DNA from 3 places in the Paenibacillus aurantius genome. Region 1 is predicted to be linked to each of the others. Evidence: riboswitches for the same ligand, from Rfam matches in the RefSeq annotation. Region 1 holds a riboswitch; each other region holds the start of a gene.
What was found. A riboswitch is a leader RNA that binds a small molecule or an ion and turns the genes downstream of it on or off. The one in region 1 is predicted to bind cyclic di-AMP.
Positions count from the first base shown of each region.

Region 2: linked by a shared signal. The riboswitch ahead of MJA45_RS26295 (C40 family peptidase) and the one ahead of MJA45_RS20180 (CAP domain-containing protein) in region 1 are both predicted to bind cyclic di-AMP.
Region 3: linked by a shared signal. The riboswitch ahead of MJA45_RS10020 (hypothetical protein) and the one ahead of MJA45_RS20180 (CAP domain-containing protein) in region 1 are both predicted to bind cyclic di-AMP.

Region 1 is NZ_CP130318.1:4,443,367-4,445,623, reverse strand. Features, by position in the region: gene MJA45_RS20185 (fumarate hydratase) at 1-699, shown strand, start outside; cyclic di-AMP (ydaO/yuaA leader) riboswitch at 910-1,040, shown strand; gene MJA45_RS20180 (CAP domain-containing protein) at 1,046-1,801, shown strand; gene pnpS (two-component system histidine kinase PnpS) at 2,064-2,257, shown strand, end outside.
Region 2 is NZ_CP130318.1:5,815,768-5,818,024, forward strand. Features, by position in the region: gene MJA45_RS26290 (hypothetical protein) at 1-805, opposite strand, end outside; cyclic di-AMP (ydaO/yuaA leader) riboswitch at 1,065-1,199, shown strand; gene MJA45_RS26295 (C40 family peptidase) at 1,206-1,664, shown strand; gene MJA45_RS26300 (cupin domain-containing protein) at 1,886-2,230, shown strand.
Region 3 is NZ_CP130318.1:2,216,386-2,218,642, reverse strand. Features, by position in the region: gene MJA45_RS10035 (NUDIX domain-containing protein) at 1-120, opposite strand, end outside; gene MJA45_RS10030 (DUF1284 domain-containing protein) at 147-566, opposite strand; gene MJA45_RS10025 (DUF4395 domain-containing protein) at 662-1,081, opposite strand; cyclic di-AMP (ydaO/yuaA leader) riboswitch at 1,234-1,376, shown strand; gene MJA45_RS10020 (hypothetical protein) at 1,484-1,696, shown strand; gene MJA45_RS10015 (MBL fold metallo-hydrolase) at 1,732-2,257, opposite strand, start outside.

The DNA.
Region 1 (2,257 bases):
CTTCTCGATCCGGAAACCGGGGAAATCCGGGAATGGATCTACAACAGCAGCACAGGAGAGAAGGTAGCCGTTAGGGACGAAGCGGAAGTGGCGGCTGCGGCCGGCCAGCCGGAGCGCCGCGAGATCGTGCTTCAGACGCCGATTACAGAAGAACAGGTCCGCGAGCTTCGTGTTGGGGACGTCGTCGTCATCAACGGGATGATGCACACCGGGCGCGATGCGCTGCACAAGTATTTGATGGACCACGATTCCCCCGTGGACCTGAACGGCTCGGTCATTTATCACTGCGGACCGGTCATGAGCAAGGACGAGCAGGGAGAATGGCACGTCAAGGCGGCCGGCCCGACGACGAGCATCCGGGAGGAGCCTTACCAAGGCGACATCCTGAAGAAATTCGGCATCCGCGCGGTCATCGGCAAGGGCGGCATGGGCGCCAAAACGCTTAAAGCCCTCCAGGAGCACGGAGCCGTTTATTTGAACGCTATCGGCGGCGCCGCCCAGTACTATGCCCGCTGCCTGAAGAAGGTCGAGGGAGTGGACTTCATGGAATTCGGGGTGCCGGAAGCGATGTGGCACCTTCAGACGGAAGGCTTCGCCGCGATCGTGACCATGGATTCCCATGGCAACAGCCTTCACGCCGACGTGGAGAAGCATTCACTTGAGAAGCTATCTGAGCTTAAGGAGCCGGTTTTCCAGTAATAAGAATTGGGTAGGGACCATCTGCGCGGCAGATGGTCTTTTTATCGTTGGAGGATTCGTCTTCGTTATCAAGGGTGTCGACGGTTCCTGAATAAGGTAGATAAGGCGCGAAATCGGGAGGAAGTGGGTGGATTAGCTATCCTGTTCTCTAGTAAATCCATAATTTGTAGGATGATAGACAGGAAGGGATTATGGTAACCTGATGGGGCTTACAAATTTAGGCCGAAGCCCCTTAAGGGGCGCGGGGGAACCACAACTGGGGTGAAACCACGTCAAGTGGTCGGGCAACTCTCTGATCCCGAACCCGACAGCTAACCTCGCAGGCTGCAAAGGGAGGATTATTGCATTGAAGCATGTTTTTAAGAAAGTAGTCATGACAGGTGTTATTGCTCTTACGCCTCTTCTCTCGGTAGGGGCTGCACATGCCGAAGGGGCCACCCCGGCGGGTAACGATTATCAATCGTTATATACATTTCTTCAGAAAAGCGGGTTTACGTTTAAAGGGGTCGAACAGCTTAAGCCGCTGTTTGATAACGGCCAAGCCTTCTGGCAAGGTTACGTCGTAACCGTACCCGGCGTTCCGTCCGCTCCGGCAGCCCCAACGCCAGAGCCGGTTAAGCCGACACCAGCTCCGGCAGCCCCAACGCCAGAGCCGGTTAAGCCAACACCAGCTCCGGTAGCCCCAACGCCAGAACCGGTTAAGCCGACACCGGCACCAGCCGCACCGACAACGGCTTCCCAGTTTGCCTCCGAAGTCGTCAACCTGGTGAACCAGGAACGGGCCAAAGCCGGGCTTAAGCCGCTTTCCGTAAGTAGCGCTCTATCGGCCATGGCGAAGGATAAAGCGGTCGACATGTACAACAAAAATTACTTCGACCACAACTCGCCGACCTACGGTTCGCCTTTTGACATGATGCGCAGCTACGGCATTTCTTACTCCTATGCGGGAGAGAATATCGCCAAAGGGCAGCGTACTCCGCAAGAGGTGATGAACGCGTGGATGAACAGTGACGGTCACCGCAAAAATATTCTCAACCCTAACTTCACGACGATCGGCGTCGCGTACTACAACGGGGAATGGGTACAGGAATTTATCGGCTAAGGTTAATCTTCTTGGACTTATCGGGCTCTCCAGCCGCCATCGGCGGCTTGGGGGGCTTTTTTATTGGACAGGGGTTCTTACGGTAGGATTCCCTGGTGCCGAAGAGGTATCCCTTCTGGCACCTTCTTTACATAATCTTTAGAAAGCGGGCACACGATAGACGAACGAACGCCTTTCTTTTCACGGAAAACCGTATTACCATGGGTAGTGATACGCGCAAGAGGCGCCAACCGCCTCCTGCGTCGAAGGAAGGGGAACCCCATTGGAGAAATTTCGCGTTAGGCTTACTCTGCTATTCGTTGCTTTGATCGGGATGTCCGTGCTCGTCGCCGGATTGTTTACGGGACAGCTGCTGAAAAGAAGCTACATCGATGCCCTGCAGACGAATATGGAACGGGAAATCGCCGTCATTCTGGCTTCCGGGGAATGGACAAGAACGGGGAGCATACCCGACTT
Region 2 (2,257 bases), 1.4 Mb from region 1:
GCTTGGCCACCTTGGTCCGGGTGTTCATAATCCACACCTGCTCCGGCACATGAAGCACCGCGTGAAACTGCGGCGCATCGGCGAGCTTCTCTCCGCGGGCCGTAAGGGCTCCGTTAACGTTCAGAGTGTAGCTGTCCGACGAGTAGCCCGGCTTGGGGGCCTCCGTTACCTCGGCGTACACCTTCAGCACGGTATCGCTCTGCCATTCGAAGGTCAGCTGCGGCTTGACCGAAGGAACATCCTTTTCTTCGGTCTGCTCTGTGAGCTGCTTCTCCACGCTGCCGCGGTCCATGGACTCGCGGAACGCCAGCGTATAGCTCTGCGGCGCGTAGGTCAGAAGCGTGCGCATAAAGCCGGAGCCCCGCTCCGTCGGAGCCGCAAGTCGGGGCTCGCTGTCGAGCGAGATCCGGACGGCCGGAGCCTGGACAGGCGTCGGCTCGGCCGGCTTGGCGCTCGGCTCCCCGGCGGGCGTCCCCGACGGCGCGGGAGCCGGCGGGACCGGCGTCACGGCGACCGGCGAGGCGCCGGGCGTGGCCGCAGCCGGCGGTACAGCCCGCGCCGGGGTTACGCCCAGTGAGGCCGCCGGCACAGGCTCGGCGGACGGCTCGGCGCCGGAGCTGGCGGCGGGAGCCGGAGCCGCCGGGGACGCGGACGCCACGGCGGTAGGCGCCGGGGCCGACGGAGCCGGAGCGGCAACGGCCGGCGGAACTTCGAGCGGGCCTTCCGACGCCGTCTTCAGCGTGGAGCAGCCGGCGGTGCAGACAGCCAGCAGGGCAGCGGCTAACAACATTTTGGACGGGTTCATGACAGTGGCCCCCTCAAGAAATATCTTTCTATTGGTATAGACGACACGAGAAGAGATTAAGTTACAGCTCCCTCAAGGAATTCCGCTTCCGCCCATCTTGTCGATAAGCCGGATGGGTCTTCGACCGGCTCTGACAGCCTTCTTCCTTATCTTGGAACCTATACCCCTTTTTTTGCTATTGAAACAGGTTTTTAGAACTTTATTCAAAAAATAAGAAGGATTTCCCATCATTTTGGCGAATACCTATCCTCGTTGTAAAAATCGCATAATGCCTAATTCCCGATCGGGAAACGGGGGAACCATTCTCTGGGTGAATTGATCCTGCAACCAAGGGGTCATAGGGTACCTTCAACCGAACCCTCAGCTAACCTCGTAGGCACTCTGGAAGGGGAACTTGGTTTTGAAAAAGGCTGTTGGTTTTGCATTGAGTCTTGTAATGTCTTTCGGCATCATGGCCGGCACGGCATCGGCATCGCCCCTCAGCGACACGGTAGACGATTTACTCGGCACCGCCTACAAGTACAGCGGCACCACTACCAGAGGCTTTGACTGCTCGGGCTTTACGATGTATGTGTTCGACCAGCTCGGCTACGACCTTCCGCACACCTCCAAAGGGCAGGCAGCGAAGGGCAGCTGGGTGGCCAAAAGCAACCTCCGCGCGGGAGACCTGGTATTCTTCAATACCGACGGAAGTGGCATTTCTCACGTAGGCATCTACATCGGCGGCGGGCAATTCGCCCATTCCGCGAACAAGTACGGCGTATCCATCAACCGTCTTAGCGATTCCTACTATGCCAAACGATACGTCACCGCACGCCGCATAATGGGCGACGAGGCTTACTCCGAATTGGCCAATTAAGCGGCTCGGATGACTCGAATTAAAGAAAGAAGAGAAACCGGTTGGACGGGCTTGGCCCGGACGGCGGGTTTTTTTTCTGTGCAGGGGCTGGGGTATAATGGGGAAAAGGCTCTATCACCGGGGCCCCCGCCTGCCAACCGGCGGCTGCCACCGGAACACGCCCTTGTCTCCCGGCCTTGATCGGCCGTCCGCTATAGCTTAAGAAGGAGGAAGACCTACGTATGAAAACAAGCCGCCAAACCGCCGAGCATTATATCTGGGGGGAAACCTGCGACGGGTGGCATCTCGTGAAGCAGCCCGGAATGAGCGTCATCCAGGAACGCATGCCGCCCGGCACGTTCGAGGTGCGCCACTACCACGGGAAGGCCCGTCAATTCTTCTATGTGCTGAACGGAGAAGCCGTGCTGGAGCTCGACAGAACCGAGTATACTTTGGTCGGCGGAGAGGGCCTTGAGGTCCCTCCCGGAACGCCGCACCAGATGAAGAACCGGTCGGAGGCGGAGGTGGAGTTTCTCGTCATTTCCTCCCCTTCCACCGCAGAGGATCGTCATCTGACAGAGAAATGACGGGGACGCAGCGCCTGGCTCAACATA
Region 3 (2,257 bases), 2.2 Mb from region 1:
GCTGTAATGGCCCCAATGAACAAATGAACAGGCCGGGCAGGCCATTCTTACCGTTCCGTCAAAATCCCTCTCGGCCAACCCGGTGCCGCAAGAGAGGCAGTACTTGATTTCCAACGCCATTCCACCTTTGTATGATTTCTTGTCCTCTATCTCTCTACCGCCGGCAAAGGTAGGTCCTCTCTAACGAGACGGACGCCATCCCGGCATACTCCGTATGGCTCCCATGGACAGCCTTCGCAAATGACGCCTACGTCATCCGGATGAATCCGCTCTTTCAGAAGGACGGTGATTTCCCCCCAGCTTCCCCGCCAACCCGGCGCAAGTCCAAGCCGCTGCAGGACCTCGCGGTCCCGGTTCCCTACCGTTCCCCTGCAGTGGTTCGTCTTATCCTCCGGATAAGCCCGGCAAATCTCGTCCGGTCCTTCCACCAGTTCGACGGACTGCTCCGGCTGCTGACGCAGCCTCTCATAGATCGAAGTCATGTTGGCGCAAAATTCCGCGGAATAGCCCATTCCCCGGTAGCCCAGGAGACACAGCAGATGATGTCCCCGCAGCTTGACGGTCATGCCTGCTCCCTCCTCCATCCGCTATTGCTCGTAAACCGGCATCTTCGACTATACCACGAAATGGAGACGGACAGCGACCCTTCTGGGCAGCCGGCTCAGGAAGGACGCCGTCTTCTATGCTGGAACTGGGACCATTGAAAGAGCAGGAAGCATCCGATGCAGAAGCCTAGAATGGCGATGAAGGCGGCCAAGGCTACCATAGCGGAGAAGACATAAGCAGCGGTCTGCCAGCCCATCAAATAGCTGACCAGTGCGCCGGCTAGAAACAGCACGGCGAGAAGCTGATTAAACTTCTGCTGGCTTTTGTCCTCCGGTATATAGTCGGCCATCGGCCGGCGGAGGAAGAGCTTGGCTGCCCGCATCACCGGATTGAAATCGGCCGCCACCCCGAGCAGACCGGAAACGAAAGGAAGGGCAAGAATCCAGTAGAAGCCCGTTGCCCAGGTCAGAAGAACGGATAGGACGATCACCCATTGATTGACGCGCACCAGCGGACGAGGAATGGAATTCGGCATAATAACCACCTTTTTTATCGGAATATTTGTAGTTTACTTCGTCTTGCCCGTTTTGGGAAGCTGACCTACGCCTGCTGTCGATTTCTGTACCTTTTTACCTATTTTTCATCGAAGGGGTTTACTTTCTCCGTTTTAGAAGCTAGAATCTAACTAACTGAATATCGCTGAGTTTTCTTTCATTTGAAAGAAAAGCGGGGGAACCACATTTTCATGGGGTGAATCGGCAGGTATGCCGAAGGACGATCTCACCGTCCTAATCCGACAGCTAACCTCGTAAGCGTGGTGGGAAGGATAGATGACAAGCAGCACAAGGTCTAGCCTTGTGTTTTTTTGATTTCTATTTCCATCGTTCCCACAAAAGGTAAAATACGCCGTTCATTTTAACTTTAGGAGGGATCCGCGATGCTATGCAAAGAGAAACTGTTCGGTCTGCTTAACAACTTGGACGAGATGGACCAGAAGTCGGCCTACGCTTTCATGCAATCGCTTGACAAGCAAAACGAAGAGCAAAAGTCGAACGAAGTCCAGGCGGAAAAAGCGGACATGGAAGAGCCTAAACCAAACAAAGCCCAAGTGGAAATTCTCGGCAGAGGATACTTTGTCGTCGGTGACTGAGGCTGTACGCAGGACGGCGGGGAATTCCCCGCCTTTCACTTCTCTTCGAGGCCAAGCTCGGCCCGGATGATTCTGATATTCTCCCGGTGGCACTCCTCCGTAAAAGCCGATGGATAAGCATGTTCCCCCTTCATCCGCTCCATCTCCCCCTCGTCTCCTTCCAGCACGGCCCGCTTAAGCCTAGCCAGGTAATCCTGGGCAAGGGTCAGCCTTCGCCTCATTTCCGTCCGGTCTGCCGTATGCCGGCCGTGTCCCGGCACCAAATGCCGAATGGCGTGACGATTCAATAGAGCCAGAGCCTTCTCCAGTGTTTCCTCATAGGCCGATGCACTGTGCGACACGAAGGGCCGTTCAAAATCGGACAAATAATCTCCCGCCAGCAGCAGCCCAAGAGGCTCCACTACCGTGAACAAGCCGTCTTCCGTATGGCCCGGCGCCAGATAGAACGTGAGCACCGTTTCCCCCAGTACCAGCTTCTGCCCGTCTTCTTCCATTACATGGTCGAGCACCGGAAAGTCCACGGGATACCCCCTGTCTACATAATGAGCCGCATCAAACTCC